3 regions of the Paenibacillus sp. FSL H3-0286 genome follow, and region 3 is predicted to be linked to each of the others. Evidence: riboswitches for the same ligand, from Rfam matches in the RefSeq annotation. Region 3 holds a riboswitch; each other region holds the start of a gene.

Region 1 (11,138 bases), 2.7 Mb from region 3:
GCTTTAGGCTGCATGGGGCTAGGCGGTGACTGGGACCATGAGCCGATTACTGCGGAGAATGTTAAACAGGGACATGAAGCGGTTGATGCCGCCCTTTCCATCGGCATCAACATGTTTGATCATGCAGATATCTATACTCGTGGGAAGGCGGAGAAGGTATTCGGTCAGATTTTTAAGGATCGTCCAAGACTACGTGAAGAAATCATAATTCAATCTAAATGTGGAATTAAGCTAATGGAACCTGGAGACAGCACTAATACGTTTGATTTCTCTGGCCAACATATTCTGAACAGTGTAGATGGAATATTGTCACGACTTGGGACCGAATACATTGATATTCTTCTACTGCATAGACCTGATCCCTTAATGGATCCCGAGGAAGTAGCCTCCGCATTACATCAACTGAAGGCCGCTGGTAAGGTTCGTCATTTCGGGGTTTCCAATATGAGCGCCGCTCAGATCAAGCTGCTGCAGACTTATTGCGATGAACCTTTTATCGTAAACCAGCTGCATATGAGCTTGGCTAAGATCAGCTGGGTGGATGCTGGAATCAGTGTAAATCGTGAACCCTGGAAGGATATTATCTTCCCTGAGGGAACCCTTGAACATTGTCGGATGGAGAACATTCAGCTTCAAGCCTGGGGGCCACTCGCCCAAGGTCTATTTAGCGGGCGTTCATTAGAGGATCAACCGGAGAATATCGTCCAAACAGCAGCTATGGTCCAACAGCTCGCAGATGAAAAAGGAACAACACCCGAAGCCATTGTACTGGCTTGGCTAATGACACATCCAGCTGCCATTCAGCCTGTTATTGGAACTGTGAATCCGAAGCGTATTACTGCCTGTGCCGATGCGGACAAGCTGGAGCTTAGCCGTAAAGAATGGTATGACCTGTATGTTAGTTCACGCGGTTCAAAACTTCCGTAACATATACATTTATATTCTCAACTTCATTACTCCGCTTATGCCCGGCTCGCGTTACTACTGCGAGCCGGGTATTTTTTTGCGAATCACCCTAACTTATCGTTCTTTATTGCGAATATATTTAGTAATCGAGCGATAAATGGAGTTATTCAGAGATAAATTATCATTTTTGTTCTTTATAGAGTACAAATGCGCGTTATTGGCAGTTTTCTTTTTGATTTATTCCATGTATGATTCATTACAGAAGTTGTTCTTAATAAAGAACGATAATAACGAACCAAAGAAACAGACATTGAGGGGAGGTATTCCTCTGAGACCCAGATCAGCAAGGAGAAGACCTAGAAGAAACAGGAAAATCGGATTACGTATACTGCAATCAGGAATGGCTGTCTCCGTCTTATTTCTATATACCTCGCAGCAAGTTGGTGGTACCTATGGAGGCTTTGGAGCCGCTACGCAAACCACTAGCACGATTAGCTTTTGCGAAGTATTTCCGAATTCGATCAAGGCACTGCTTACAGAGTTCAAAGAGCATGTTAATCGAGCGCTCACTTTAAAAGAATCACTACAGCCCTTTTCCACATCAGCTAACTACTCGGACGTTTCGGGAATAGAAGGGATGTCGCTGGAAGAGCTTGATGTCGCTGCAGAAGAGATTTCTTCGCAAATAGCGGCGCTTCAATCCCAAATAGATAGCGTTAACGAGCAACTGGCGGCTAACAGCCAAATTTGGAACCAAATCCACAATGAGCTAAGTGCAGCAGCAGCCTTACTCTTCCAGATAGGAGGATATATGACTTCTCTAGATTCCAACTGTCTAGAAATCAAGGATGAGCAATTTTTCAGAGATTTACAAAGCAGCCTGAATCAAAGCGGTGTGATCTCGGAATCCTTGAATGCTTCCTTAAATGGAGTTATTAGTTACCTAACCTCCATACACGATGTCGGTCTTCCATTCGCATCGGTAGTTACCAGTGATGTTTATGGACAACTTGAATTACGCGAAGGAGAGTTCCCACAGCCACTGCCATTCCTGATTACCTTCACTCAACCAGACGGCGTGATCTCTAGCGACCTCACCTCATCTTATGAAGCTCTAAATACCGAATTGACTAACCATAAAGAATCGGCAACCTCAGGTATCACTACCCTTCAAGATAAACTCCAATTGATCAGTCAGACTCGCGAGCAAAAACTAGAAGAGCTTGAAAAAGCTCGGCTAGAAGAAGAGCAAGCAAAGAAAGAAGAAGAAGCGAAAAAAGAAGAAGAACGTTTGGCTGAGGAGAAAAAGCAACAAGAAGCCGAGGATAAAGCGAAAGCTGAGGCACCCCCTCCAACATCAGGCGAAGCTGCTCCGGAAGCCCCAAATAAAGAACAACCTGAAGCCCCAGCCACTGATCCGGTTAAGCCGGAAATTGACGAAGAGCTCACAATTCCAAAAGATGTCCCTCAGCAAGAGGCTCCACAAGAGACGCCAAAGGCGGAAGACAGTACGACTACCCCGCCGGTAGCAACCCAAGCTCCTTCGGACCCTCAACCTGAGAAAGGTGGAGAATAAGATGCGAATTAAAAAAATTATCAATAATACCCTATCGAGCTTAATGCTTGTGATCTTTATTCTGCTGGTGGCAGCCGTAGTGTTATCCAAGGCCTCCGGCGGTGAACCTGCTTTCTTCGGATATGAGATCAAAACCGTACTCTCAGGATCGATGGAACCAGGAATTCAGACAGGCTCAATTGTCGCATTAAAACCCGGAGGGGATATGAATCGTTTCAAACCAGGCGATGTCATCACCTTTAGGAATGAAGATAATCTGCTCATTACTCACCGGATTGTAGAAGCGACCGTCAATAACGCTACTGGTGAAGCTGTTTATCGCACTAAAGGCGATAACAACGACGCGCCCGACATGAACCCTACCAGTTCTGTGAATGTTGTAGCTCAGTATACCGGGGTCACTGTACCCTATGTCGGTTACGCTATGAATTTCGCGGTTTCCAAAGCTGGAAGTGTAGTCCTCATGATCGTGCCTGGCTTGATGCTTCTGCTCTATGCTCTGTATACCTCTTGGAAGGCTGTAGCTGCATTAGAAAAGAAAAATGCTGCCCTACTGCCAGCCTCACCGCCCCCAACAGAAACACAGCCCTAAGTTGATTGTCCACTTCCGCTTACGAACCGGAAGATACAATATATAAATTTTATAAAAAATTCAAACACAAATTTGAGGAGGAATTTTATTATGGGTATCAAGAAAACATTGGGTCTTGGCGTAGCATCTGCAGCACTGGGTTTATCATTAATCGGCGGAGGAACCTTCGCATACTTTAGCGACACTGCGCAAAGCACAGCTACATTCGCAGCGGGCACGCTCGATCTGAACTCCGACCCTTCTGTCATCGTTAATATTCCTAACCTGAAACCAGGTGATACGGTAACTAAATCCTTCAAATTGAAAAACGATGGTTCGCTCGATATCGGATCTATTATTCTGAATACATCGACTCAAATCACGGATGCTAAAGGAGATAACTACCTGGATTTAGCCGAGTTCATTAAAGTTAAATTCCTTAGAAATAATGATAAAGGAGTACCTATCGTCTCTCCTGAAAATGTAGTTTATGAGACTACACTTGCTGCTTTAAAAAGTCAGCATCCGGATCTCGTAAAAAATACAGGTTGGGATCAACTCTTTACCGAAGCATCCGGTATTAAAGCCGGTACCAACGACAGCTTCTCCGTCCAATTCGAATTTGTGGAAAATAACCAAGATCAAAATATTTTCCAAGGCGATAGCTTAACACTGACTTGGGATTTCGTAGCTAAACAAGGTGCGAAAAAAGACTACTAAGATCAATAAAGTAATTTAATAAAATACTCGATGAGCAGCAGATCCTGAATCCGGCCACGGATAAGCAGATTGCTGCTCTTCTCTTTACAATAAACTTTGTCCGATTTATTGATATTTGCTATACTAATAACAAAAATTACGGAGGGGCGTCAGCATAGTGCCACAGAATATGGGCCAACGTATCCAGCAGCTCCGCCTAGACAAGGGTTTCTCCCTATCTGAGCTTGCGGACAGAGCAGATGTGGCTAAGTCGTATCTTAGCAACGTGGAGAGAAACATCCAATCCAATCCATCCATCCAGTTTATCGAAAAAATCGCTGACGCGCTTCAGGTATCCATTCATGCCCTACTCTATGGAGAACCCAATGATGCAGAGGAATCACATTTAGATTCGGAATGGTTCCGATTGGTGCAGGAAGCTATGGACTCAGGCATTAGCAAACGCGAATTCAAAGAATTTCTGGACTATCAGAAATGGAAGCTCGATCAAAAGGATTAATACTTCCTACTAATCTGGTACGATCCTCTCTTCTACTAAATCATATCGAAAAAGGGCACAGCGAAGAACCGCTGTGCCCTTTTTCGATATGTAACCCCTCTAATGTATTACTGCACGATCTGCACAGTTTTCTCATGAAAGAACTGGCGGATTTCATCTGCCTTAATGCCAGCCTTCTTAGCTGCTAATAATAAATGTACCCACTCTTGATCCAGATCAATAAACTGCTGTTCTCTGTTGCTACCCTGGTTGGACTTTTCCAAAAAATCTCCCCCTAAGATTTTACGTCCCCAGGCAATCCGGCTGTCATAGTATCTCTACCTTAGACCCGCGACTTTGTGCCCCTGCCTTTCGGCAAGTTTACCTTTTACTGGACCCTTTTCACGAAAGGATCTGCTTAAAAAACTATAAAATTACTATCTGCAATAACATTATACAAAAAGAAAGCGGAAAAGTGTGTCGATTCCTGGTTACTTTCTATTTTAAAAACGAAAAATAAAAGATTTTTTTTCAAAGATCTTGTCCGATTATCACGATACTCGTCCGTTACATAAAATAAATTGTACTAGCAAAATAAATATTTACTGACCTAATAGTTAAAAATAAGGATAATAGAATCATTTTAATAGGCCTTTAGAATGGGTAATGAGAAGAAATACCCTTCTTTTCATTAGAACAAGCTAACCCATACCATTTTGCGAACGTATTGGACGAAAGAATGAATTGATTACAGTGGCCGAAAGTAGCACAATAAGATGAGAAATGAAACCGCAATCATCACAGCTCCAGTAAGCGTTGACACAAAATGTCACGTATGGAGTTCATCCGTTAAGGAGGATGTATTCATGGCAGCCAAAGAGCCCTATAACGAATCCATTTGGAGTAAGTATTACGGACCCAATTTAGGCTACATTCAAGAAAGATATGAACAGTTTGTGAAAGATCCCTCCACCGTAGAAAATAATTATCGCGAGCTTTTTACAAATTCGGGACCTCCTCCCCTAACTCCGGATAGCGAACCGGCTCCTCAGCCGCGCATCTCGGGAGACACCGAATGGCTTAGAAAAGCAGTAAGAGCTTCCAAGCTAATCGCCAATATTCGTATATATGGCCATATGGCCGCTGAAATTGATCCGCTGGTACGCGATCAGAATCCCATGGCAAAATATCTTGAGCTTGAAACCTATGGGCTGACCCGCGAAGACCTGATCGCACTGCCTGCCACGCTTATATGGGAAAATGCGCCGAATGATGTGCATACCGGATGGGATGCCGTGCAACGTATGCGTCAGGCATACACCAAGACTATCGCCTATGAATTCGGGCATGTGCATGAAGAAAAAGAACTGCAATGGCTAAATAGACAGGCAGAATCCACCAGCTCACCAGCACCCCTAAATAATACAGAACGCAAAGAGCTCCTGAACCGCCTGATTCAGGTAGAGCAATTTGAAACCTTCCTCCACAAGACTTTTGTAGGTCAGAAGCGTTTCAGTCTTGAAGGCAATGATGCTCTTGTGCCGATGTTAGATGAAATCGTACGTGCTGCTGCACATGACGGTGCGGAGCATATTTTGATGGGCATGGCGCATCGCGGCCGCCTCAACGTTCTTGCACATATTTTGGGCAAACCTTATGATATCATATTTTCAGAGTTTCATCATTCTCCGAACAAGGAGCTTTTCCCTTCCGAAGGCTCCACAGGCATTAACTATGGTTGGACAGGTGATGTGAAATACCATCTCGGTGCAGACCGTGCTGTCCGTGAAGGAGAAACCGTACGCACAAGAATAACACTAGCGAATAACCCAAGTCACTTGGAATTCGTCAATCCTGTCGTGGAAGGTTTCACTCGTGCCGCACAAGAAGATCGGAGCACTGCAGGACTGCCGAAGATTGATACCAGTAAAGCTATGGCGGTGCTGATGCATGGCGATGCTGCTTTTCCAGGTGAAGGAATTGTTGCAGAAACGCTTAATATCGGCAAACTTCAAGGTTATCAAAATGGTGGGACGATCCATATCATTGTTAATAACCGAATTGGTTTTACGACTGAAAGTGAAGATTCCCGTTCTACGCATTATGCGAGTGACATCGCCAAAGGGTATGAAATCCCAATAGTCCATGTCAACGCTGATGACCCAGAGGCCTGCGTAGCAGCTGTACGTTTAGCTAGCGCATACCGCCATCAATTCAAAAAAGATTTCGTAATTGATCTCATCGGCTACCGCCGTCATGGTCACAACGAAATGGATGATCCTGAAACCACACAACCTATTGTCTACGGCAAGGTTCGCAATCATCCAACCGTCTACAAGGTTTATGCAGAGAGACTGAAAAACGAAAAGGTTCTTACCGCCGAAGACGTACAAAAGATGAATGCTGAAGCAGAAAGCGTATTGCAGCGTGCGTACGATACTATGAAGGAAGGCAATCATAAGAAAAAAGAACCCAAAGCCTTCATTCCTCTACAAACGGACCGCGCAGCGGCAAACACTACAGCGGTATCCATCTCCAGCCTGCAGGAGATCAATCGTGAACTGTTGACGGTTCCTGCTGGATTCCAGGTTTATCCGAAGCTGGAGCGCATTTTACAACGTCGTAAAGATGCACTGAATGAGGGTGAAAAGGTCGACTGGGCACTAGCTGAAACATTAGCCTTCGCTACCATTCTGAAAAATGGAACGCCCATCCGACTGAGCGGTCAAGATGCCCAGCGCGGAACCTTCGCACATCGCCATCTGGTGCTGCACGACAGTAAAACAGGAGATTTATTCTCTCCGCTGCATCAGCTAAGCGATTCCCGTGCCTCCTTTGGCGTATACAACAGTCCATTGTCAGAGGCATCAGTATTAGGCTTTGAATATGGTTATAATGTGTTTGCACCGGAAACCTTCGTAATCTGGGAAGCACAGTATGGTGATTTCGCCAATGCGGGTCAGGTTATTTTTGACCAGTTCATTGCCGCTGGACGCGCCAAATGGACACAGCGCAGCAATCTCGTCATCATGCTGCCGCATGGCTACGAAGGACAGGGACCTGAGCACTCCAGCGGTAGGCTGGAACGGTTCTTGCAGCTATCCGCTGAGGAGAACTGGACGGTCGCTAACCTGACTACCGCTTCGCAATATTTCCATCTGCTGCGGCGCCAAGCAGCGTTATGCGGGCAGGAAGATGCTAGACCGCTAGTCATTATGACGCCGAAAAGTCTCATTCGGAATACGCGCAGCACTTCTGCCGGAACCGAGCTGGCTTCAGGACAATTCAAGCCTGTATTAGCTGAATCTTTGCTTGGCCAGAAACCAAGTGAAGTTAAACGGCTCGTAGTCTGCAGCGGTAAAGTCGCTATCGACATCCAAACAGAACTGGAAGCAGCACCGGATAAGGATTGGTCATGGCTGCATGTTCTTCGCCTAGAGCAGCTTTATCCGTTCCCGGAACAGGAGCTAAGCGAACATTTAAACTCCTTCAGCTCCCTTCAGGAAATTGTCTGGGTGCAAGAAGAGCCGAAAAATATGGGCGGCTGGAGCTATAGTGAGCCTCGGTTACGCGCCATCGCACCGAAAAATGCCGGCGTAAGATATATCGGCCGTCCGGAACGTTCCAGCCCGGCCAGTGGTTATGCAGATGTGCATAGCTTCGAACAACGTAGAATTGTAACAGAAGCCCTAAAATCAAATTCGAACGTACAAGCGGCTGTACCGTCCTCTTAAGAGGACGGTATCACAATAGCGTAAACCATTATGTTTGGGGAGGAAACGGCCTGTGTCAGAAATCTTAGTACCCGATCTGGGAGAATCCATATCCGAAGGAACCATCTACAAATGGCTGGTTAAAGAAGGCGACACGGTAGGTCAAGGCGATGTGCTTGCTGAGCTGGAAACGGATAAAGTCAATCTGGAAATTAGTGCAGAGGTGGAGGGTGTCATCTCCACCATCCTGCGTCAAGCGGGCGAGAACGTAGCCGTTGGCGAAGCCATCGGCATCATTGGAGCCGCAAGCGGCAGTACGCCGCGGGGTGCTGAAAGCGAAGCCGAAGCGCCTAAAGCGGCTCCGGCAGGCGGCAACGCAGTAGCAGCCGCCGCGCCTGTAGCTGCGCCCGAAGTGCCTGCAGCAGGTGGCGACAGCCATGCTGCATTGGCATCGCCGGGCGCACGCAAGCTGGCACGGGAGCGCGGCATCGACCTCGGCGAGGTTAGCGCCCGTGATCCTATCGGCCGGATTGGTCAGGCCGATGTGTCCGGTCATGGTGCAGCAGCGCCGCAGGCCGCTGCACCGGTAGCTCCGGCGCCGCAAGGCAAGCCGGAGCCAGCGAAGCCGGCAGCGGGCAAAGCCACGCCGGACGAGGGCAAAAACGTGGAGCGCAAGCGCATGTCACGCAGACGGCTCACGATTGCCAGCCGCTTGGTCGAAGCGCAGCAGACCGCGGCCATGCTTACCACCTTCAACGAGGTGGACATGACAGCGATCCTCGACATCCGCAAGCGTCGCAAGGATGCATTTAAAGAGAAACATGAAGTTGGACTAGGCTTCATGTCCTTCTTCACCAAAGCCGTGATCGGTGCGCTTAAAACCTATCCACTGCTGAACGCCGAAATCGACGGTGAAGATCTGGTCGTTAAGAAATTCTACGACATCGGTATTGCTGTTGCAGCGAAAGAAGGACTTGTAGTTCCCGTAGTCCGTGATGCGGATCGGCTCAGCTTCCCGGAAATCGAGCGCCAGATTGGCGAGCTCGCTTCCAAAGCACGTGCCAATACGCTCAGCCTCTCCGAGCTGCAAGGCGGAACATTCACCATCACCAACGGTGGCGTATTCGGCTCCTTGTTATCGACACCGATTCTGAATACACCACAGGTGGGTATTCTAGGGATGCATAAGATCCAACTGCGTCCGATCGCGCTGGACGAAGAAAGAACCGTAAACCGTCCAATGATGTACATCGCCCTTTCCTATGATCACCGGATCGTTGACGGCTCTGAAGCGGTAAGCTTCCTGGTCAAAGTGAAGGAATTGCTGGAAGATCCGGAAGCACTACTGCTAGAAGGCTAACGCTCTTCGAATTTTCGAAGATATAAGAATATTAAGAAGGTATCCCTACAGCTCTCGCTTTGGGGATACCTTTTTTTATATCTGGATCCAATTTCAGCCTTCCCTGCATACGATTTAACTGTATTTTATACACTTATTTATTTCTGATCCGCTCATAGCCTCTTCTCTAATTGCATTCTCTACAACTAAAATCCGTAAAAACGTCTATTTCCACTAATCTAACCAGTAATAGCTGCATCAAATACAACTAAAGTACTTATATACAGGTATTGGTGAACTTTAATTGCACATAATACAACTAACTTAGCGCATGCACCTTCAAACTACATACTACACACTACGCACTACGCACTACTAACTACTAACTACTAACTACTAACTACTAACTACTAACTTCAAACTTCAAACTTCAAACTTCAAACTTCAAACTTCAAAACTCTACTTCAATAGCTCCTCAGCCAGCTGTAAAAATTGCTCCTGGGTCAAAATCTTATCTCCATAGCTGGTGAGTGTATAATACGCATCCTGCTTCTCGTTATACCAATTTAGATAATCATAGCTGACCTCTTCCCTTACTACCTTGTTATAGATAACTTCTGTCCCTGCAACTGTGAGCTTATTAGCTTGATTCTCAGGCGTTTGTTCCACGAAAACCTTGCCGCCATGCATGAGCGTTGCTGAGATCCCTATAAAAGCATTGTTCTTCGAATATGTTACACTTAGCGCCCCTGGCTCGGACCACGGTATAGCCTTCATAAACAAATTGCGGGTCCCCTTGTCCTTATTTGCCTGAGCGGTAAGATCATTTAATGTTTCCTTATACAGAGAACCTGGCTTAGCTGTATCCGTAGTCGGAGAATTAGGATGGATTACACCATATTTAAAAGCGTACCCCGCTGCCGTTTCGGGAAGCATTGGCGCCCCTGTTCTTTTGATTTCTTTTAAAAAATCAGAATACGCTTCTATCCGCTGCTCTTTATACTTAAACTGCAATTCTGTCGCCAAGCCTGCTGCACCTGCTTTATTTTTCACAAGATAAGCGATCAATTCACCCGGTTTAGCGAACTCTTCTGCTTGCTGCGCATATTTATCATAAGAAGCCCGTTCTGCAGATTCAGTCGGCGCAACATGTTGGACCTTCACTACTCCTTCACTATTGCGGATTTGGATATATTCAGACGCAGCATACGCAGTCACAGAAATCAGCAGAAACAGCGTTAACATACTGGCCACTGCCGTTGTTTTATTCATCACCCTCAGCGAGAACGATCGCTTTCGACCTGTTATGCCAGTAATACGCCCCATGACCTTATCTTCTACATCTACCTCATCCAAAAGTTCATTGCCCGCCGAGGCATAAATTATATCTTGGTATTCATTGCTGATTTTGTTTCTTTCCATATGATCTCCTCCTCTGACTTCATAGCTTCCTGAACCTTTAGCTTGATCCGATTCATTCTTTTAGTTAGCGCATTGGGACTGACCCCTAGAATCTCACTTATCTCTGCATAAGTTTGTTCTTCAAACACCCGCAGAATAAGCATGTTTCTCTCCTCAAGCGACAATCCCGCTAAAGCCGCAGACAATGAAGGACTATACAACCGAGCATCCAGCTCCTGTTCAGGACTTGCAGACAGTACTTCCGGACGAAAAATACGCATGACTTGCTTATGCAGACGACGCCTGCGCAGCAGATTTAAGCAATGATGATATGCGATACGATAGAGCCATGCCGAGAAATGCATTTGCGATTTGTATTGCCGGATAGATTGATAACCCTTTACCAAAATATCCTGAACCGCGTCCTCCGCATC
Region 2 (11,138 bases), 3.3 Mb from region 3:
CGTTATTCCCATCCATAGGTCCTCTCTTTCTTCCGGAATGTCTTACCCTATCATTTCATTAGATTAAGGAAGGAACAATGCCCCTTGTGGAATTACCTGCTGCTTCTGGCTGGAACTCTCCCATAGCAAACGAAGATTGGCATCTCCTTCATTCTCATAATATTCAATTTGGATATCATAAAGCGTTCCGGCTGTGAGTGGGATACTTCCTTTATGAAGGGTTGCACTTTGATTTTTCCAATTGTCGATGATCAGCTTTCCGTCAATCCAGACACGGACTCCATCATCAGAGGATGCCGAAATCGTATATTTTTCACTGAATTTGGGTTTGAGTTTCCCTTTCCAGCGTACAGAAAAGTGATCTTCATTTATCTCTGAGGCAGGAGACCCACCATGCCAATTAAAATCAATCTTACGGTCATTGCGGATAAGTACCGCTTCTCCCTCTAAATCAGTATTGTTATAGTATTCTCCAGTTAAACCCGTTAGGGTTACCGGAGTTACGGGTGCTATCGAAGGATCTCCTGTTGTGAGAACATAGTCCTCTCTTGATACTATAAACGAGTCTTTCATAAAGCTTTTAATTGACTGTAGCGTATTATTTTCTGTCAGTAATTTTCCCCAGGTCATCATATAGACCCATTTATTTTGTTTCTCAGTTAATATATCCGGGTTCGGCAGTTGCCCACTCTCCCCGATTCCGATAGGTTTACCCTCGGCCAATGCGAGCAGATCCTCATAGTAGGACTGTTTATAATCGTTATTGTAGATATCCGCAGCCAGAACATCGAGTTTATCCCCACCGGGATAATATGCAGCATATGGATCTGACCATTCATTCGGCGCATTCGGATTCCACACCCACAGTAGATTATTTAGCTTGTGTGTGTTTACAAAACGATCATAGACAATACTCCACAGCTCTGAAAAATTGTCCTTTTTCCCCCACCAAAACCAACCACCATTCATTTCATGGTAAGGTCGCCATAAGACCGGAACTCCGGCATCACGCAGCTGACCCAAATATCCAGCAACCTCGTCTAGATCTGAGATTAGCCTCTTATACTGAGCTGTCCCAGGTGTAACATAAGCATTAAATTTCTCTTGACTGAGACTTCTGTTTACATTGGACCACTCTGGAGAGGTTCCCGGTAAGCTCTGATGGAAGGTCATCGCTACAATGCCACCCTCTTGATGCCATTCAATTGCACTGTCTATAACAGCTTGCCGCTGTTCTGCGATCGTCTCTTCGGATTGATTATTAATCGCCCCTAATTCATAACCATGTAGAACAGCATTTTGTCCCGAAGTATTCTTCAGCTTATGAACCAGTTCATCTGGACTTTCTAGATAATCATGCTGGCCGGACAAGATCCCTTTGCCACGTAGATTTACCAAATTACTTAGCAGTTGCTTGGCTTCTTCAGAAGCCGAAGGATTACTTGGTATAGCTGGAGGTAGGGAGGAAGAAACACTCATAGCCTTCGGAAGACTTTTAACCTCTCCCCAAGGCAGCAAGGAAAAAATAATAAAGACCGGTAACATAGTAAACAACAATCTGTTTTTCTTATAATATTTACGCAAATAAATCCTCCTTTCGGTAGCTGTACTGCCTCCACAGGTGTTAAAAACATACCTGTTATCGGACAATCGTCTTCTGACCTAATGAGGACTATAGCTTAGTAGCTCTGCAATAACGCAGAGCCACTAAGGATCGACCTTTAATTTTCATCAATCAGGAGACATCCGGAAGAAAAAGTGCACTTGCTGGAACTGTCTCTTTAGCTTGACTAGCACTTTCCCACATCAAGCGGACTCTCGCATCGCCTTCATTCTCGTAATACTCCACCTTGATATCATATAGCTGGCCAGCCTTCAGCGTTATAGTGCCCTTACGCTCAGTACCACTTTGCTTAGTCCAACTATCAATCACGGATTCCCCATTCACCCAGACACGGATACCATCATCTGAGGTAGTGTAAAATGTATATTGCTCATTATATAATGGCTTAATTTTACCGCTCCAACGTATGGAGAACCGATCAATCCCGAGGGCGGCATCCGGGGAGCCTTGCCGCCAATTGAAATCGATTATTGCATCAGTTCTGTTAAGAGCTGCTGCTCCCGACAATTGCATGTTGTTGTAATACTCTCCTGCAAGCCCCTTCGCGAGAGGAATTGCTGCCTCCCCCTCTTCTTCAGAAGGTGCCGGCGCTGGTGCGGCGCTAGGTGTCGGTGCCAGACCAGTATTTAATTTATCTCTGGTCAGGGTATAGTTGCTATTCATAAATGTTTTGATTGTGTCTGCACTGTTATTCTCGTAAAGCATTTTTCCCCAGCTCATCATATACGTCCATTTACTTTGCGATTGCTGAAGCTTCTCCAGATTAGGCATTTCACCATTTTCCCCGATCGCAATCGGTTTGCCTGCGGCTAGACTCAATAAGCTGTCATAGTATTTTTGCTGGTAATCATTTTCGTATATATCTGCTGCCAGAATATCTACTTTATCAGCACCTGGATAAGTTAGCGCATAAGGATCTGACCAAACATTGGGAGCATTCGGACTCCATACCCATAACAAATTATTTAATTTATGAACGTTAACAAAACGGTCATACATAATATTCCATAGTGTAGAAAAGTTATTTTTCTTCCCCCACCAGAACCAGTTCCCGTTCATTTCATGATAGGGTCTCCAAAGCACCGGAACATTGGCATCGCGCAAGCTTTTTAAAGAGACGGCCACCTTATCAAGCTCAGCGATCAGATTGTTATATTGCTTGGTACCCGGTGTAACGTAACTATCGAACTCACTCTGGCTAAGTGTTTTTTTCACATTATCCCAGTCATAAGAGGTGCCCGGCAGGTTAGCATGAAAAGTCATAGCTACGATCCCGCCCGCTTTATTCCAGTTGATGGCGCTATTCACCACATTTTGACGTTGCCAAGCCATCGTTGCTTCGGACTGGCCACTGATCGCACCCATTTCATAACCGTGAAGAGCCGCATATTGTCCGCTGGTTCCCTTCAGCATATTGTTAATTTCATCTGGACTTTCTAAATAGTCATGTTGACCGGCAATAATACCTTTTCCTGAGATCGAGTAAAAATAGTTAAGCAGCTTTACGGCTTCAGGTGAGGCACCTGGGGTAACTGGCGTTCCAGAATTTGAAGCAGCTATGACAACAGACGGCGAAATTCCAACAGCAAGCGGAAGTGCAGTCAGAAACAGGACGAGTGACAGAAATGCACCAAACAATCGATACGTACGGTAAGCTTTCAAAATAATCTCCCTTTCGGTAGCCAGGCTGCCACTCTTTCGAAGGCCCTATAGCTTTGCGTCCCTACCTTTCGATAGGTTTGCCTTTTCAATTTAAGAGAAATAATCTCTCTTACCGTAAGTATCGACGACAATTAATGATATATTTAGTGTTTTTATGACTTTTTTTGATAATTGAGTCAATTTACCTGTTTCAAGAAAATTTGAATTGGTTAAATAGATAGGTTAGACCTATGAAATGAATTGTTGTAGTTCTATATCATTCCAGTCTAAAGTAATACGTATGTTATCTTCTTCTACTAATTCAGACCCCGTCTGTACCTCTATAAACTCAACATCCGTCAAAGCAAGGATCGCGTGCTTCGTTCCTTCCGGTATACGTACCACGTCCCCAGCCTTCACATTATGTTTTTTCTCATTCAGCACAATACTAGCTTCGCCGCTGACGATTGTCCAAATTTCACTACGCTTGCGATGTAATTGATAGCTGATATTATTCCCCTCGGATATAAAAATCCGTTTGGTCAGCACTTCATTGCCTTCATCATATTTCACATAATCAATAACTTTGTAATGACCCCAACGGCGTTCCTCGTACATCGGTCTTTGTTCAAAGGTCTTCAGCACTTCTTTAATCCGTGGGCTCTCAGCTTTATGGGTAACTAGAATCCCATCCGGGCTAGCCGCAATGATCAGATCCTTCGCACCAATTACCGTTATCGGAATGTCCAGCTCATTAATCAAGCAAGTCCCCTCAGAATCCGCCGTCACAAAACCTTTTCCTACATGCTTGCTGCTCATTTCCTCTGTCAGCGTATTCCACGTTCCAAGATCCTTCCAGAATCCATCATACGGCTGCACCACAATATGTTCTTCTTTCTCCACCACTTCATAATCAAAGCTGATGGAAGACAATAGCTTATACTGCTTCTGCAATTCTTCATATCCTAAAGGCAACCCTTTACGCTGCAAAATATCTAACAAGTACCCTAAGCGGAAGGCAAACACTCCGCAATTCCACAAGGCATTTTGTTCGATGAGCTGTTCTGCTTGTATGCGGTCTGGTTTCTCTTGAAAGTGACTCACCTTCATAAAACCATTTTCCCCCGCCTCTTCGGTGGTAGGAATAATATATCCGTATTTCTCTGAGGCATGTTCAGGAACAACACCCATTAGAGCCAGATTTGCTCCACTTTCCAGCATGGTCTCCTCAAGCATAGCTATGGTATCGAAAAAGGATGCTTCTACATAAGGGTCAACAGGCAATATTGCTACCGTCTCCGCTGGAGAAACACCTGCCACTGAATAAAGATAGGTAGCTGTTAAGGCGATAGCCGGAAAAGTATCCCGACGCTCCGGTTCAACGATAATCGGCACATGACTTCCCAGTTGGCTTTGTATCATTTCTACTTGGCCGCGGCCGGTGGCCAGATAAGATGATTCTGCCATCCCTGCTTCCTCCAGCTGTCTCCAGACACGTTGTACCATGGATTCTGGTTCACCTTGAGGGCTTTCAAGTACCTTTAGAAATTGCTTTGAACGTGAGTCGTTGGACAACGGCCATAACCGTTTACCTGAACCGCCTGATAGAAGTACCATTTTCATAGAATGAACCCTCCTTGAATTATGGAAATCGAGCATATTTGAATTGTTATCAAAACGTCAGCTTCCACTTAGCCTTATTTCGAGCGGATGCACTAAAAAAATTTGTTAGGTAGAAACCACTCCAAGGGATTTTGGACTTCCGATCGCTGTTATCCTCAGATTTCCTGATTGAACCGCTTCTCGCGGTAGAAATCCGAGGATAGCATATGCTTTCGAAGCTAGCTTTCCTACGGAAATCTTTCGGGCGAACACTCCGTTTCTACAGTTCCAAATTCCCTTTCCGTTCTTCACCTAACCAACTTCTTCTTAATACTTGATCCGTGCGTACCGGACTGTACCAGCCGGAAGCAAGCACGTTTTTCTAAAGATTTGCTTCTGCTCCGGGGGAGGCAGCTGCAACTGCAAGAACAACTGCAACTACAAGAGCAAGACTAATTGCCACCACAGAGACAGAGACAATGACAACTACAACTACAAATGCTACTGCTACTGCGGTATATAATCAGAGTACCTAACTTTATAAATTGCTTAGAACCTTAAAATAAGGGAACGAAGTGGCGGAGGGGAATTTTGGAACTGTAAGAGCGATAGCGTCCGCCTTTGTCTGCGGATTTCTACCGCTATCAGCGGTTAAAATCAGGAAATCTGCAGACAACAGCGGCTGGAAGTCCAAACATTCACCGCAGTTGCGACTGACACTTAACACAAATCATTAAACTGCTCCAGCCACACTAGCAGAATAACCGCTCAATCCACCCATCTGCGGGCGGCCGACAGAATGATAAACGAGGCCGGTACCCTCGATTTGCTCCTTGGAATACACGTTGCGTCCATCGATCAGCACCCCATTGCGCATGCTTTTCGACAGCTGATGCAGATCAATGTCCTTCAGTAGGCTCCAATCGGTCAAGAGGCATACGGCATCGCTGCCCTCAGCCGCCTCCTCTGGCAGATTGCACCAGCGAAGCTGCGGATGATCGTATTGCTGCCTGAAATTTGTAGCTGCGATTGGATCATATAGCTTGACTGTTGCCCCTTCAGCCACCAGTGCCTCAACAATCTCTCTGGCTGGAGCTTCGCGGACATCATCAGTGTTAGGCTTAAAAGCAAGCCCCCATATCCCAATTGTCGAACCGCGCAGGCTGCCAAGTGATTCATGCAGCTTGGAGATGATCATAAACCGTTGTCCCTTGTTCACTTCGACTACAGATTTCAATAATTTGAATTCGTAATCGACGTTGCCCGCAATTTGAATGAGCGCATTAGTGTCTTTCGGGAAACAGGAGCCTCCATAACCGATACCAGCCTGCAGGAAGGATGACCCGATTCTTTGGTCCATACCCATTCCTTGTGCTACCTCGGTTACATCAGCTCCCACTTTTTCACAAATATTGGCGATCTCATTAATAAAGGAGATCTTCGTGGCCAAAAATGCATTCGAAGCATATTTGATCATTTCAGCACTGCGTATATCTGTTACAAATACATTTTCTGTGAAACCCTTATGAAGCTCGCGCATTGTTGGTTCCAGCTCTGGATTATCAAGGCCAATGATAATTCTATCAGGATGGAGCGTATCGCGAATCGCTGACCCTTCACGTAAAAACTCAGGTGCAGACACGATATCAAAAGAATGTTGGGTATACTTAGAGATCATTTGAGAGATTTTTTCATTTGTTCCTACTGGAACTGTAGATTTAGTCATTATAATTTTGTGCCCTTCCATCGCTTTGGCGATTTCAGCGGCTGCACCCTCAATGTAGGTTAAGTCTGCTTCACCGTTAGGCAATGATGGCGTACCTACAGCAAGAATGATAATATCTGAACGGCGCACCGACGCTTGAAGATCTGCAGAAAAAGATAACCGTTCCTCACGAAGATTCAGTTCAATCAGTTCCTCGATTCCCGGCTCATAGATGGGCGATTCCATCTGTTTCAGCTTCTTAATCTTTTCCTCGTCCTTATCCACACAGATGACATGATGTCCGCCCAGTGCAAAGCACACGCCAGATACAAGACCCACATACCCAGTACCGATTACTGTCAGCTTCATATAATCATCCTCCTTTTAGAAAATTGACGTACGCCTGCTCAACATACTGCTTGAACTTAACCATAAACGCCTGCTCATCGAATTTACGTGCATGCTCCATAATTTGATCGATATCCCAAGCGTAGGACTCTACTTCATAAATAGCCTTAAGTAGATCCTCCACTTCTTGATGCTGAAAGAACACACCATTTACATAAGGAATAATAGTATCTAGTGCCCCACCTGCTTGATAAGCAATTACCGGTCTTCCTGCAGCGTTCGCTTCCAGCGGTGTAATTCCAAAGTCCTCTTCTCCTGGAAAAATAAATGCTCTACACTGTGCCATCATTCCAGTTACTTGTTCATCTTCTAGCCGGCCCAGAAACGATACATTATCCTTAGCCATGCCTTCGAGACGCTTGCGATCCGGTCCATCCCCTACGATATAAAGCTTAAGACCGTTACGATTGAAAGCCTCTACTGCCAGATCAATCCGCTTGTAGGAAACAAGCCGGGAGACAATTAAATAGTAGTCACCAATGGTAGAAGAGCTTGTAAACCGGGCTGTATTAATCGGTGGAAATATGACATCTGCATCCCGGTGATAATAATTCTGAATTCTCGTCTTCACTACTGAAGAATTGGCTACGAACTGATTCACATTTTTGGAAGTCCGTTGGTCCCACGTTTTGAGCTGCTGCATGTATACCTTAAGCATTTTTTTGAACAGCCCGGAATTCGACTGACGTTCCATGTAGGTGTCATAATCCCATGCGAAGCGCATAGGCGTATGGCAGTAACAAAGATGAAACGTATGTTTAGGAACTTGAATACTTTTCATAAAAGCACTGCTGGAACTCAGGACGATATCGAAACCGCGAAAGTCCAAATCACGGATGGCCATTGGATAAAGTGGCAGCACCCCTTTAAAATTGGTCTTTACCCCCGGAATCTTTTGCAGCCAGGAGGCACGGATATCCGCATCTTTGAGATTGTCAGTAAGGCGGCTTCCGTTAAAAACCGTTGTGTAGATTGGAGCCTCGGGATACATGTGATGAAAGACTTCCACCACTCTTTCCGCGCCGCCCATTTGGATTAAGTAATCGTGCGCTATCGCAATTTTCATGTGAATCATCCTCAAAGTTTTATGGAGCATCATCTTCAGAATTACCGCGTCATATCATCATCTGTCAGGTGCCCGCCAACAAACCTTTATAGTAGTCAACGATGTCCTTGACCGTATTCTCGATAACAAAATGCTCTTTCACTCGTTTCATCCCATTGTCCGCCATCCGCCGTCTTTCCTCTGGGTGATCCAGCATCCATTTAATGGAGTCTGCCAGTATCGCCGCGTCACCAGGCTCTATCAGTAGCCCTGTCTCACCTTGAACTACAATTTCTACCGGCCCGCCTTCATTGGAGGCGATCACCGGCAATCCCGCTGCCATTCCTTCAACGATAACTTGGCCAAAAGGCTCAGGAGTTACCGAAGTGTGAATCAGTAAATCAGCAGTATTCATAAGGCCTTGAATATCATCCACATGCCCTAGCATGCTTACATTAGTAAGCTCGTCGTTTTTTATCTTTTGCAGCAATTCCTGCTTATAAGCCTCTTCTCCAAACAGAGCGTCTCCGGCCAGCCAGAATTTCACACGAGGTTCGTTCTTAAAGCTTTTTGCGGCTTCCAGCACAATATGCTGACCTTTCCAATGCGCCAATCGACCAACTAGCAGTACGTTAAAATCCTTCTGGTCCCGCATACCGATCCCATTACCAATCGCTTTAGCGAAAGCGGAGTATACGACCAGCGTTTTTTTCGAACGCGGCAGCTCCAAAGCATTCAGCGTAGAATGTGAATTTGCGATGACTCCATTGGGGAGCAGACGCGACAGCAAACGAATTCCTTTGGCAACGATTGGCTTTAAATAAGGAGCTCCAATATGATCCCGGATGTGCCAGATCAATGGAACGCCCGCTATTTTTGCAGCGATGGCTCCGTATAATGCAGATTTCAGGGAATTGGTGTGCACGCAATCTACCTTCTCCGCTTTTAAAAGCGGCGCAAGCTTGCGGCCATAAGCCAACAGCTTGAAGGCTGCAGCAGGTGCTCCCAAGTTGACTGCATTTCTACCACGACTTCTGATGCTCTCATCCAGCGGAATAATACGGACATCCATTCCTTTTTCACGTAGCCGTTCAGCCAGGGCACCATCCTCAGCCAGGATTACCAGGGGATCGATCTGTTCTCCAATATGGGTAAGGATGTTAAACAGGGCAACTTCTCCACCACTCCATTTAGCAGTGTGATCTATATAAGCCACTCTAAGCATTACGTGGTCACCTCCTCTCCTAAAGCTTGTAGGAACACGGATTCTACTTGATCCGTAACATGCTCCCAGGTATATCTCTCCAGTACATGCTCCCTACATTCATCCCGGCTCGGAAGCAGTTTTCGATTGCTAAGCATATGGATCATGCCTTCAGCCATGTGGTCGCTACTTGAACTCTTAAATAGCAGCTCCGGCCGGAAGCCTTGCAAAATTTCCTTATTGCCGCCAATCGGTGTAGCCATCACTGGCAATCCTGAAGATAAGGCTTCAACGGTAATCAAACCAAAGCCCTCCAATGCCTGTGAGGGAACCACGAACATGTCCGCTGCCTGATAATAAGAGGCCAGTTCATGATCAGGAATGTAGCCTAGCAGTCTTACCTTGTTGCTTAAGCCATAGTCGGCGATTTTTTCTTCCAGTTCCCCCCGCAACGGCCCTTTACCACCAATCAGCAGAATTGCATTCGGGAATCGCTCCGCAACTTGCTTCCAGGCTTCAAGCAGCTGGAGTAGTCCCATCCGATTGACCAAACGCCGGACAGTCAGCACGGTTGTTGCTCCCTCAGGTAAATTCAAGGTCCGGCGAATCGCCAATCGATTCGTAGCGGGAATAAAACGTTCCACATTAGCTGCGCCTGGAATCACAATAATTTTGTGTAGTGGCACTCCGTGCAGCTTATGGAGAATATCGCGGAACGTCTCACTAAGCACGATGAACTTATCCGCAAGCTTATAGGCTCTATGTTCAATGGATTTGGCGATGGTTGTTTTGACCCGGTGCTTAATGCCTTGGCCTTCGATTTTCATTTCTTCATTCCATGGGCCATGAAAAGTCATCACTACAGGAATCCCACGTTTCTTTGCTTCCAGGGCTGGACCAATACCATAAGGAGCAAAGTGAGTGTATAAAATATCTATACGGCCACTGCCCTCTCCCATCAGATCGGCCGCCTTACGCTGGAAAGCATCCTTACGTTTCCAGATTCCATCTTTTGGATCTCCGGCATTGTGAATAATCAATTCCTCAGGGGTAGCAGGCGTCTCTTGACTGCAAATCAGCGCATGCACCCGATTACGTGAGGAGAGTTGCTCGCAAACGGATTTGAAATACGTGTTAAGCCCACCCGGCTGTAGCGACGGCCAGCTAAGGCCTGTCGTCATAATGTTCAATCCGTCACTGTACGGCATAGCTTCTCTCTCCTTTATTCTCCTTCTCGGTCTGACTCGTCTTCGCATTGTGCTGAGTCAGCTTTCCCGATCTAATTAATTCGTAATGCTTGAAGCCGACCATGAATTCATACATGACCCAGAATACGGATACTCCGAAACCTGACATTCCCTTCTTGAACAACCCGTGTAAGAAATACTTTTGCAGGAAACGGGCTGGTGGTCTTAACAGCAGATGACTGACCCGAAATCGTTTGCCCTTGGCATACGCACTTTCAGCTTCCAAGTCAGTGTACTTATTGAAACGTGCCACATGATCGTTAATACTGCGGTAACCATAATGCCAGAGGGTTCCTGTCAAACGTATGGTTCGCTCTTCAGAGACCTCGGGCATCTCGTGCACCAAGCTATTTCGAATTCCATACGCTTTGCGGTTGTAAAGGCGCACTAGATATTCGCCACGATCCAGCCATCTGCCCATAAAATCGCCAATCCGGTAGATAGAATAGGCAACCGATTGATCCATAAGCCCCGGTTTCAGTTCAAGAATACTCGCGGCCAACTCGTCGCTGACCACTTCGTCAGTATCAATAAGGAAGACCCAATCATGAACCGCGCGTTCTACTCCGAACTCCCTCTGTTTCGCATATCCGGGCCAAGGGTTGACGTATACACGACAATTCAAGCTTTCAGAAAGCTGTACTGTCCCGTCTTTGCTGCCT
Region 3 (11,138 bases):
AAATCGCTTGGGGAAGATTCTGGGGATGGGATCCTAAGGAAGTATGGGCGCTTGTCACTTGGCTCTTCTATAGCGCTTATCTTCATTTACGTTTGGCTCGTGGATGGCAAGGAAGAAAATCTGCCTGGCTGGCTGTGCTTGGCTTCCTGGTCGTAATGTTTACTCTGGTTGGCGTTAATTTAGTCATCGCCGGACTTCATTCTTACGCGGGGACGGACTGAGCATAGTTTACCTGTTAACGTTGCACAATGGTTTAAAGGTTACGTTCTACTGTATTGATGAAGGGGTTGTAGTGAAATGGCAGATCATTTAAACAGAATTCTGGTAGTGGATGATGAGGAACGCATTCGCCGCCTGCTAAAGATGTATCTTGAAAAAGAAGGTTATGAAATCGATGAAGCGGAAGACGGAGAAATCGCTCTTCGTAAAGCAACAGCAAATGACTACGGTCTGATTTTGCTGGATGTTATGCTGCCTGGCATCGATGGGATGGAAGTGCTGACAAGACTCAGAGGAGTGAAGTCAACACCGGTCTTAATGCTTACAGCTAAAGGGGAAGAGATCAACCGTGTTCAAGGCTTTGAGATGGGCGCAGACGATTACGTTGTGAAGCCCTTCAGTCCACGTGAAGTCATTTACCGGGTGAAGGCTATTATGCGCCGTTCTTCGGCGACTGCTTTCTTGTCCAAGGAGAGCAATTCCAGCAATAACATTGTATTTACTCATCTTATTATTGAACATGATGCTCACCGTGTGACTGCTGGTGGTGAAGAAGTAAGTTTGACACCTAAAGAATATGAACTTCTGCATTATTTGGCTATTTCGCCTGATAAAGTATTTTCTCGTGAAGAACTGCTTAAGGATGTCTGGAATTATGAATTTTTCGGAGATTTGCGTACTGTAGATACTCACGTAAAACGTCTTCGTGAAAAACTGAATAAAGTATCACCGGAATCTGCAGCGATGATTACGACCGTATGGGGCGTAGGTTACAAACTAGAGGTACCTAAATAAGTGAACTTCTGGAGAAGTCTTGTCGGCAAACTGTGGGTTACGATCATCTGCCTGGTCGCTGTCGTGCTTATTACCTTGGGGTTATTTTTGCTTCCCTACATAGACAGTAACTTTGCCAATTCCGGAGATATCAAACGTTTATTTATGTATACTTGTATGATCGGATTTTCTTTGACGACATTTTTTGCGTTGTTTTTGTTTACCAAAATCACTCAGCCGATGCAGCGTGTCATTGAAGCTGCGAATAACATTCGACGGGGTGAATACGGAACAAGGCTTACGCTTGTCACAAGTGATGAAATTGGCCAGTTGGCGACTTCCTTTAACCATATGGCTGAGGAGCTTGAAGAGAATATCCGCAGTCTGCATCATGAGAAGGGGCATCTGTCTAGCGTACTGCGCAGTATGAGCGATGCTGTGATCACCTTTGACATTGAAGGGCAGATTATTTTGACCAATCCGCACGGCCAAGCTCTGCTAGAGAGCTGGAGCGATTTGCAGTGGGAACATGCGAGTGATGCTGAGCTTCATCCCGAAACGGCTGAGAGTAGTGTTCCACCTCCCCTGCGTCCTTTATTTTTAAGCACCTTGAAGCAAGGTGGCGATGACCGCTCCAATGTACATGTACGGCAGGGCGTCTGGTCTGTTCATATGGCACCGTTATATTCTGAAGGCAGCATTCGGGGAGTAGTTGCTGTACTGCGGGATGTGACGGAAGAGGTGCGTCTGGAAAAGATGCGCAGAGACTTCGTAGCTAATGTCTCCCATGAAATCCGTACTCCATTGTCGATGATGCAAGGGTACAGTGAGGCTTTATTGGACGGGATGGCTTCATCCCCCGAAGAAAGCAGTGAGCTGATCCAGGTCATTCATGACGAATCACTGCGTATGGGGCGTCTGGTTAAGGATTTGCTTGATCTTGCCCGAATGGAAGCCGGACATACGGATATGATGAAAGCTCAGGTGGACATGAATGAACTGCTGGAACGAGTCTACCGTAAATTTTCTGTACGTGCGAAAGAGCGCGATATCCATCTTCACTTACAGCAAGAGAGTGATATTGCGGTTCTAAAGGCAGCGGATGAGGATAAGCTGGAACAAGTCTTAACCAATTTACTTGATAATGCTTTTCGCCACACACAGGGTGGCAAAAAAATCACGGTTCATACAGGAACTTGTGTATTAGAAGGCCGTCGTTATCTTGAGATTAAAATTCAGGATGAAGGGGTTGGAATTCCACCAGAGGATCTGCCGTATATATTTGACCGCTTCTACAAAGCTGATAAGGCGCGTGTACGGGGAGAATCAGGTGGAACGGGACTTGGGCTTGCGATTGTTAAAAATATTGTAGAGTCGCATCACGGGACCATCTCAGCTTCAAGCAAACTAGGCGAAAGTACAACCTTTACGCTAAGACTTCCTGTCGAAAAACAGTAATTCCAAACACAATGTGTGATAGCGCCTCTGACAGCAGAGGTGCTTTTTGTTGAAACAAACACATTAATCTTGTTCATCGTGGAACATATCTTGTAGGTTTTGCTTGGGAGGGCATAGAATGATTTTATCTTTAGACCAAGGTACTACCAGCTCACGAGCCATATTGTTCGATACGGAGGCTAAATGGGTCTCACAAGGTCAATATGAAGTTAAACAATCCTTCCCCCATCCAGGCTGGGTAGAGCATGACCCTGAGCAAATCTGGGCGTCACAGCTCGCAGCGGCAAGAGATGCGATTGCGCGGGGTGGCATAGCAGTTGAGGAGATCTCTGCCATCGGAATAACCAATCAGAGAGAAACAGCTTTAATCTGGGATAAAATAACGGGCAAACCGATATACCCTGCGATTGTGTGGCAGGACAGGCGTACTGCAGAGCAATGTGAAGAACTTAAAAGTAAAGGGCTGGAGCAAGTTATAGCGAGCAAGACGGGCCTTGTTGTAGATGCTTATTTCTCAGCTACCAAAATCTCCTGGATACTGGATCATGTGGATGGCGCCCGAGAACGGGCGAATCGTGGGGAACTTCTAGCAGGGACGATCGACAGCTGGTTAATTTGGAGACTTACTTGCGGAGCCGTACATGTCACTGATGTTACCAATGCCTCACGTACGATGCTGTTTAATCTTCATGAACGGTGCTGGGATGAAGAGCTAATGGAAGAGCTTCGTATTCCGCGTGCCATTCTGCCAGAAGTAAGAATGTCTGGTGGCGAATTTGGAGTAGCAGACAAACAGTGGTTCGGGGCGGACATTCCAATTCGCTCTGTACTTGGAGATCAACAGGCCGCATTGTTTGGACATACTTGTCTAGAACCCGGCAGTGCCAAAAACACCTATGGTACAGGCTGCTTTATTCTAATGAACACAGGCACAGAAGCTGTAGCCTCCAGCCATGGCTTGTTGACCACTGTAGCTTGGGGTATGGGAGATGAACTCTATTATGCTCTCGAGGGCAGTGTGTTCGTGGCCGGAGCGGCCGTTCAGTGGCTGCAGGAGGGGCTTGGTCTTATAGAGGATCCAGCAGGCTCAGAAGATAAAGCACGGGAAGTAGAGGACAGTGAAGGGGTTATCGTTGTGCCTGCGTTTACCGGACTGGGGGCACCCTATTGGGATATGTATGCCCGTGGAGCCATATTTGGCCTTACTAGAGGCACTACCTCAGGACATCTGGTACGAGCTACATTGGAGTCCTTAGCCTTTCAATCTAGAGATGTAATAGGAGCTATGGAAAAAGACGCAGGCATGCCATTGACCGGCCTTCGTGTGGATGGCGGAGCTGTGCGTAACGATTTGCTGATGCAATTCCAGTCTGATATCCTGGGCAGTGAGGTTACTAGAACAACCTATGCGGAGACAACAGCTTTGGGTGCGGCGCTTCTGGCCGGGTTAACATCCGGAGTGTGGACACGTGCCCAGCTAGAGAGCTTCAACAAGGCTGAGAGGGTCTTCTCGCCTGAGATGGGTATAACTGAGCGGGAAGGTCGTTACAACGCCTGGAAGGACGCTGTAGCGCGTACCATGGGTTGGGAGAAGCATGAAGGATATCAGTGATAAAGGGGCTGTATATGTCTATGGTTAACGGAACCGAATCTGATCTGCCGGGCGGACTATCTAAGCCGGCGCTTCGAGCCCTGCATGGGGCTGGATATGTTCAGCTTCAACAATTCAGCAAGCTTACGGAGGCAGAGCTTCTGCAGCTACATGGATTGGGGCCAAAGGCGATCGTTCTACTGCGGAGTGCTCTCGCGGAAAAGGGGCTCACCTTTGCAAGTAAGTCCTGATGTTGCGTTCATATTTATATTAAAAAGCGGCAAGCTTAGGTGAATCCCTAGCTTGCCGCTTTTTGTTATACAGCTCCTAATATTCAATAACAAATGCTACATTTTGCCAACCGGCGCCCACTGTCCAGAACAGGACTTTATCACCACGTTCGATCTTTCCAGTAGTTACAGCTTTATGTAGAGCAATAAATGGGCTGCTGGTAGAGGTATATCCGAATTCATCCCCTATGTATACCGCTACATTGCGATCAATGCCGACTTTCTCACACATCTCTAAGATATTAGGCAATGAAAACTGTGAGAAGCAGGCTGCTTTAATGGCTTCAGGCGCGATATTGTTGTTAGACAGTAGAGTACGAATAGACTCAGAAGCAGCATCTATGCAAATGGAATCATCAAAAGGAATAAACTTCACATTAAACTCTCCAGCCGCTACACCTTGCTTACCCAGTTTAGCCAGGCCTGCGCACGGGAATTTGGAATTATCGCAAACACAAGGATCCGTTTGGTAGATAGAGTCAATGAAACCGACTACATCCTCAGCCTGTTCAAGAATGACAGCCGCCGCTGCATCACCGAAGTTAGCGTAGTAGACTGGATCATTCTTATCGGCATGAGGGGTTACATAATCGGAGCCGATGACCAACGCTCGTTTAATCCTAGGATTCGCTTGCATCTGACGGCTAACCTGTTCCACAGAAGCCGTCATACCCGCACAATTAGCATTGCTGTCAATGCAGATTGTATGGGATGCGCCTTTGATCAAACGGTGAATCATTAATGAGTTGGTAGGAAAGATATACTCAGGAGTTTGACTTGCATAGGCAATAAGGTCGATATCGGCACCTGTGAGACTACTTTTCTCCAGAACATTCCTGGCAGCCTCAAAAGCCATCGTAAGGGAATTCTCATCCGCATCCTTAATACTATACCGTGTAATACGACCTAATGCGGATAATAGACCTCGAATATCAATGCCTTTTTCGTCAAAATGCTTAATGAAAAAGTCGTTACCAACTATATTGCTGGGATGATAGATATCAATGCCTTTAATACGAATTCCGGTCATAATACGCCTCCAGGAAAGCAGTAAAATGTGGCCTACATATTAAGACTAAAAGATCTAGACTGTAACCGCAGAAATGATCTCGATGTTATCGAGTCCAGCTTTACGGCCAAGACGGGAAAGCTGCATTTTGAGGATCGGGTTATTTTCAAGCGTTAGATTTACTTTTACAAATCCATCATTCTTAAACATTACAAAGCAGCTTTCTAAAAGAGGTACAACATCTGGTGCAGTTACATTTAGCTTTCTGCAGTCGATTTTTAGTTCATAGTCAGCTGGAGTAATTGGATTGATAGTTTGTTGATAAGCTTGAATAGATTTTAGACCATCTTCTTCAGAAAATGTTCCATCTAACTCAATGTTAATAACCTTGTTTGTAGTGTCTGTCTTCAAAACGAAACTTCCCATGCCTAAATCTCTCCCATAGATTGAATTTGTCCAAAACAGTTCGACTGCAATATCCAGCCATGTATATCCATTTAGCTGTTTTATAAAAGTCAAAATTCGACACTATACAGCAAGTAATGGGATATTCCGACTCTATTATAGGCATATTTTTCAAGTATATGCAATAATAAAGTCGAATTTTGTATATTGTTGTCGAACTGTTGGGTTATTGGATTTCTTCTATGGTTGCAAGCAGGATATTAAAAGCTGTGATGATTCTAGGTGCCCCTATAACGGGTACTAAGTGTAATAGAATACCTTTAAGCTGTTCTACGGTAACTCCAACACGAAGGGCCATGACATAATGAACGCCCAACTGTTCGAATTGACCCATTGAAATTAAAGATGAAATGACTGCGATTTCCTTCCAGTCAGGGGCTATAGTATTACGTTGAAAAATATCGCCATAGGCATTCCCCATAATAAATTCAGCCAAGTCAGGGAAGTGGTCTTTAATTGGAGCTAGTGCTTTTGCGCCATAGTCTCCTGATAGATTCGTGAAGTGGTTGAGACCACTGTTGATATTTTCCTTCATGGTTAGCCTCCTAGTTTAGGTTCAAAGTACGGTGTGCAGTCGGAGGGACTTCATCACGGTCTGTTAGTAGTTCAATAACGGCAACATGGTTTAGAGCTACCGCATCTTTAATTGCAGCTGTGAATTCATCCGCAGTCTCACATTTGTAGCCTTTAGCACCTAGAGATTCAGCGAATTTCACGGCGTCCATTGGTACTTCATATAGAGTTCCATCGATACGACCTGTGGTTTTCTCCATACCCTTAAGAGCCATATCTAGTTGCTTATTATTGACCACGATAAAGATGACAGGGATATCTTTGCAGACAGCGGTGTTAATCTCAGCGCCGAGCATCATGAAACAACCATCACCTGTAATGCAGAGGACAGTTTCTTCAGGAGTTGCAACTTTTGCACCAATAGCCATGCCGATCGAATTACCCATGCAAGCAAAATACGCATCAAAAACAAAGCTGCCCGGTTTCTTAACCTTGTACCATTTTGCAGCGTGGAATCCATGACTTCCATCATCAACGAAAATTGAATTATTATAAGGGATCAAATCACTTAAAGTGCTCATTACGGAAGCAAGGGAAAGATTCTTGAGGGTTGGAAGCTCTTCTGAATAATCCGCATCGGCCAAAGCCTCACGTTTGGTGATTGTGCTTGGGTCAATATGATTTAGGCAGTGCACCAAATTATCGCGCAGGTCCCCAGTGACCGGTATCGTTTTGGACAATAGTATTTTTCCGACAAAGGTTGGATCAATATCAAATTGAATTAAAGTTGCTGGATGATTCTCCCGTTTAAGATTACAGATGGTCATATCACTTAAACGTGATCCAAGCACTATAAATAAATCGCTTTTATTCAATAAATCGTCCCCGTGGGTCGAACCGCCAACGCCAATAGGACCATGATAGAGTGGGTGATCCCAGACTATAGCCCCTTTTCCACCAGGAGATGTTACTACAGGAATATTAAAAGTTTCTGCGAGTTGAACAAGCTCTTTATGTGCTCCGGAGCGGTTAATTCCTTTACCCGCAATAATCAAAGGATTCTTAGCAGCTTGAATAGCTTCGATGACTCTATCGATATTAGCTTGACTAATTAGAGACTCTCTTTCTGGGATTACTATATTGCATTCTTCCAATACTTCAGTTTGTACATCAAAAGGAATACAAAGATGAACAGGACCCCGTTTGGTCAGGGCCACAGAAATCGCATGATTAAAAATAGTACCAAAGTGATCCCCACGTTCAACCAATTTACTGAACAAGGTGGCAGGTCTGAACATATCAGCTAAATCAGCCAGAAAAGAGGTGGAGTCCTGACATTGAGGAATTCCAAGCTCTGTAATGGATTGGTGGCCGGTAATAAATAGGACAGGTAGGTTGTTAGCTTTCGCATGTGCTGCTGCTGTAAGCAGGTTAGTTCCCCCAGGACCCGAAGTACCAAATGCTACGCCTAGGTTACCCGTTTTCAGCGCATACCCTGCTGCTTCGAATCCGGAGCTTGCTTCATGTCTGCCGGGAATAAATTCAATACCGTAATCCACCATCTTTAGAACAATTGGACAAATGGATTTGCCAATGATCCCAAAAGAATGGGTGACTCCAAGGTTACGTAGTGCTTCCGCCATGTAATCTGCGACTGTCTTCAAAAGAAACACCTCACAAGTTTTTTGATATATATTAGTTATTAATCTACCGAATAGATACGATAGATCAATATACTCAAAAAGTAAAAACCTGTGCTCTATAGTAAGCACAGGTTGGTGGCATAAGGCACCGCTAAGACTGAACAATAGTTCAGCCGTCCTGGTTCCTCTGCAACCTGGCAATCATGGCCTCAAAAGAAAAAATGAGGCTGTAGATCCATGGTTTTGCGTCATCCTCTTTCGAGGATTTTGCCAATATTAATTTATAGTTGATAAGAATAATTTTCCTTTACAATATATTCCTCATTAATTTTTGTCAACATAATCCGCTAAAAAAACTCGAAATTTGACGAAAGTCTTGTCCAAGAGATGAAGTTTTACCTCGCGAAAAAAACTGCCACCTAAGACTCAGCTTAGGTGGCAGTTGATAGTTTTGAACTAGAATTTAAAGATATGAATGGTTTTTTGCAGATTAAATACGGCCTGGGTCATTTTTTCCGTTTCTTCTGCAACAGACTGCAGGGCATTAATCTGTTCATTCATAGCCGCCGATACCTCTTCCGTGCCAGCAGCAGTTTCTTCGGTGATTGCTGAGATATTCTCAATTGCACTGGAAATTTTCAAGGCACTTTCTAGCATAAGATCACTCTCCGCAGAGAATGAAGAGATTTGCTCGGTAATGTACTGCACGCTTTGTACAATTTGTGCGAAAATATGGGCAGATTGAGTGATCATTTCATTCTGAACCTGCACAACCTCTTCATTGATGGCAATATTATCGATGGCTTGTTTAATATCTGACTCAATGCTGCGGACCAAGCCGAATACTTCTTTTGTGGATGCCGTAGATTCCTCAGCAAGCTTGCGAACCTCTTGAGCTACAACGGCAAAACCCCGACCATGCTCTCCGGCACGAGCAGCTTCGATGGAGGCATTCAGTGACAGCAGGTTGGTCTGCTCAGCGATCTCTGTGATGGTCTTGGTGATCATCGTAATCCCGCGGGCATTTTGTGAGAGAGCTTCAATAGTATCAGCCACTTTTTGTGTAGCCTCTATGTTTTTACGCATGCCTTCAGCCTGTGTATCTACGGATTGGCGCCCTTGCTCAACAAGTTCTAAGGTATGTATTGAACGTCTGTTCATTTCTTTGGTGGAGTTCGTATAATTGGATACTTTAGTTTCAATGTCTTTAATGGATTCTGTCATATCAGCGATATCCGTAGATATTTCATTTGCACCAAGAGCGAGCTCAGTAGAAGAAGAGGCTACTTGTGCCATGACAATTTTCAGGTTCTGGTTCTTATCTTCGATTCCGCGGCTTGCATCCATAACTTGACGGGTGATCTGCGATGCATCGGTCAAAATCTTCTTGAGCTTATCAATCATTGTGTTAAAGGAGCGGCTTACGTCACCCATTGAACCATTTTCGTCCGCTCTGCTAGTGAAATCACCCTTCGAAATACTGTGAGATACATTAGCAATATCATCAAAAGATGATGTAAGCGTTCTCTCCACGAAGCGAGCAACAGGTAAAGTCAGACCTGCAAGAACAACTACTAGTATAATTCCTACGAGAAATTGACCTAGAATCATTAACGTAACTAAGACAGGAATAGCAAACAGTGCGGCAACGAGGTAACATCCGGCAACAATTCTTTGTTTTAACGGAAGTTTGTGCATCCAGCTCATTGGTAAAATGTCCCCCTTATTAAATTTTATGTAATGGTGTTATTATAGGGGATTTATAGGTCATTGGTCTATAGAGAAGTGTCATAAATCTTCTTTAAGTAGTAGATATTTAGAATTCATGTCAAAATTCCTCATATATTGTGGAAATTGTTTTAATAGCAGACTTTACCATCCCTACTAGTTCGATAGGAGCTAAAACAATAACTGAAGGAGAGAAAGAGAGTACGATACGACAGGCAGATTCTATAGCATTAAACTCGGCCTCCACGTTCATCCACCCAGTATTAGCAGAGGGTTCTACTAAAGTTATAGTTACATATCTTTCACGTTGTAATTCTTTAAGAATAGACTCATTCACCTTTAAGTTCACTACATATTTTGGCAGTGCTGCTTTAAAAGCTAAAGTCGATTGTTCCCAGTAGCTTTTTAAATCAAAAGCCTCAGGTCTGACAAATGATTCATAAGTTGCGTCAGCTTGTATTAATCTCGACACGCGAAAAGTCCGCATTTCACCCTCGGTTCGTGCCACTACATACCAAACTCCACATTTTGCGACTAACCCGAGAGGTTCAATGAAACGCTCCTTCATCTCGTCATTCCGTGGGTAAGTGATCTTCACTTTACGGTCTTCCCAAACAGCTTCCTGCAGGACAGAAAGAAACGGGTACGTCTCGTCGGAAGGGTGCCAGCTGGCACCATCTATATGAATGCGCTGGCTCAGGTAACTGGCTGGATTATTCGGCCTGGATGGGGAAGCAGCCTCCAGCTTAAGCACGGCAGAAGAGAAGTCGTTTTGTATACCCAGATCTTTTAAGATTGAGGAGTCTGCGGACAGCAGCAGAGTAGCAATTTCTGAGGGCTTCATACCCGTTAAGGAGGTCCGGTATCCTTCTGTGAGCATCCAACCTCCTTCGCGTCCCCGTTCGGCAAGAATCGGTATTCCCGCTGTACATAAGGCTTCCATATCTCTAAACACAGTTCGTTCAGACACTTCTAAGGTCTGGGCTAGCTCACGGGACGTCATCTTTCCACGATTTTGCAGCAAAAGTAAGATGGATAACAAACGATCGGCTCTCATTAAGGGAACATTCCTCCTCCTAATAAATGTTAGTTCTTAATTAATTATTATATTATATATGTCAGTTGATGTCATATTAAAGAATTATACTATATAAGGTAAGGATTAAATACAGAACATTAGAGAAAAACAAGTGTAGAAAGGATTGAGAACATGACTTTAAAAGGAAAAGTAGCATTGGTCACCGGAGGCAGCAGAGGTGCTGGTAGAGGAATTGCATTGGAGCTGGCAAGGAAAGGTGCATTCGTTTATATTACGGGCAGAACGACAGAGGCTTCTGGCACAGAACAGAGCAAGCGGAGCATTGATAACGTACTTAGGGAAATAAAAGCGGAGGGAGGGTCCGGCAGCGCCATACGATGTGATCATACCAAAGATCAGGAGACAGAGG

What was found. A riboswitch is a leader RNA that binds a small molecule or an ion and turns the genes downstream of it on or off. The one in region 3 is predicted to bind cyclic di-GMP.
Region 1: another riboswitch for cyclic di-GMP. It lies ahead of MHB37_RS01895 (anti-repressor SinI family protein); the one in region 3 lies ahead of MHB37_RS21855 (thiamine pyrophosphate-binding protein).
Region 2: another riboswitch for cyclic di-GMP. It lies ahead of MHB37_RS04805 (glycosyl hydrolase); the one in region 3 lies ahead of MHB37_RS21855 (thiamine pyrophosphate-binding protein).

Annotation. Positions count from the first base shown of each region.
Region 1 covers NZ_CP150285.1:427,243-438,380, reverse strand. The annotation lists gene MHB37_RS01920 (aldo/keto reductase family oxidoreductase) at 1-927, shown strand, start outside; gene MHB37_RS01915 (hypothetical protein) at 1,307-2,482, shown strand; gene sipW (signal peptidase I SipW) at 2,484-3,074, shown strand; gene MHB37_RS01905 (TasA family protein) at 3,165-3,773, shown strand; gene MHB37_RS01900 (helix-turn-helix domain-containing protein) at 3,943-4,272, shown strand; gene MHB37_RS01895 (anti-repressor SinI family protein) at 4,380-4,535, opposite strand; cyclic di-GMP riboswitch class I at 4,563-4,647, opposite strand; gene MHB37_RS01890 (2-oxoglutarate dehydrogenase E1 component) at 5,118-7,985, shown strand; gene odhB (2-oxoglutarate dehydrogenase complex dihydrolipoyllysine-residue succinyltransferase) at 8,038-9,324, shown strand; gene MHB37_RS01880 (hypothetical protein) at 9,763-10,725, opposite strand; gene MHB37_RS01875 (RNA polymerase sigma factor) at 10,686-11,138, opposite strand, start outside.
Region 2 covers NZ_CP150285.1:1,110,294-1,121,431, reverse strand. The annotation lists gene MHB37_RS04815 (discoidin domain-containing protein) at 1-12, opposite strand, end outside; gene MHB37_RS04810 (glycosyl hydrolase) at 64-1,584, opposite strand; gene MHB37_RS04805 (glycosyl hydrolase) at 1,736-3,286, opposite strand; cyclic di-GMP riboswitch class I at 3,299-3,378, opposite strand; gene MHB37_RS04800 (sugar phosphate nucleotidyltransferase) at 3,515-4,888, opposite strand; gene MHB37_RS04795 (UDP-glucose/GDP-mannose dehydrogenase family protein) at 5,601-6,941, opposite strand; gene MHB37_RS04790 (glycosyltransferase) at 6,946-8,046, opposite strand; gene MHB37_RS04785 (glycosyltransferase family 4 protein) at 8,111-9,250, opposite strand; gene MHB37_RS04780 (glycosyltransferase family 4 protein) at 9,250-10,437, opposite strand; gene MHB37_RS04775 (glycosyltransferase family 2 protein) at 10,424-11,138, opposite strand, start outside.
Region 3 covers NZ_CP150285.1:4,846,256-4,857,393, reverse strand. The annotation lists gene ccsA (cytochrome c biogenesis protein CcsA) at 1-221, shown strand, start outside; gene MHB37_RS21890 (response regulator transcription factor) at 298-1,014, shown strand; gene MHB37_RS21885 (ATP-binding protein) at 1,015-2,451, shown strand; gene glpK (glycerol kinase GlpK) at 2,570-4,063, shown strand; gene MHB37_RS21875 (DNA-binding protein) at 4,078-4,293, shown strand; gene MHB37_RS21870 (ketoacyl-ACP synthase III) at 4,370-5,362, opposite strand; gene MHB37_RS21865 (hypothetical protein) at 5,417-5,767, opposite strand; gene MHB37_RS21860 (carboxymuconolactone decarboxylase family protein) at 5,973-6,341, opposite strand; gene MHB37_RS21855 (thiamine pyrophosphate-binding protein) at 6,352-7,992, opposite strand; cyclic di-GMP riboswitch class I at 8,148-8,244, opposite strand; gene MHB37_RS21850 (methyl-accepting chemotaxis protein) at 8,419-9,669, opposite strand; gene MHB37_RS21845 (helix-turn-helix transcriptional regulator) at 9,791-10,747, opposite strand; gene MHB37_RS21840 (SDR family NAD(P)-dependent oxidoreductase) at 10,901-11,138, shown strand, end outside.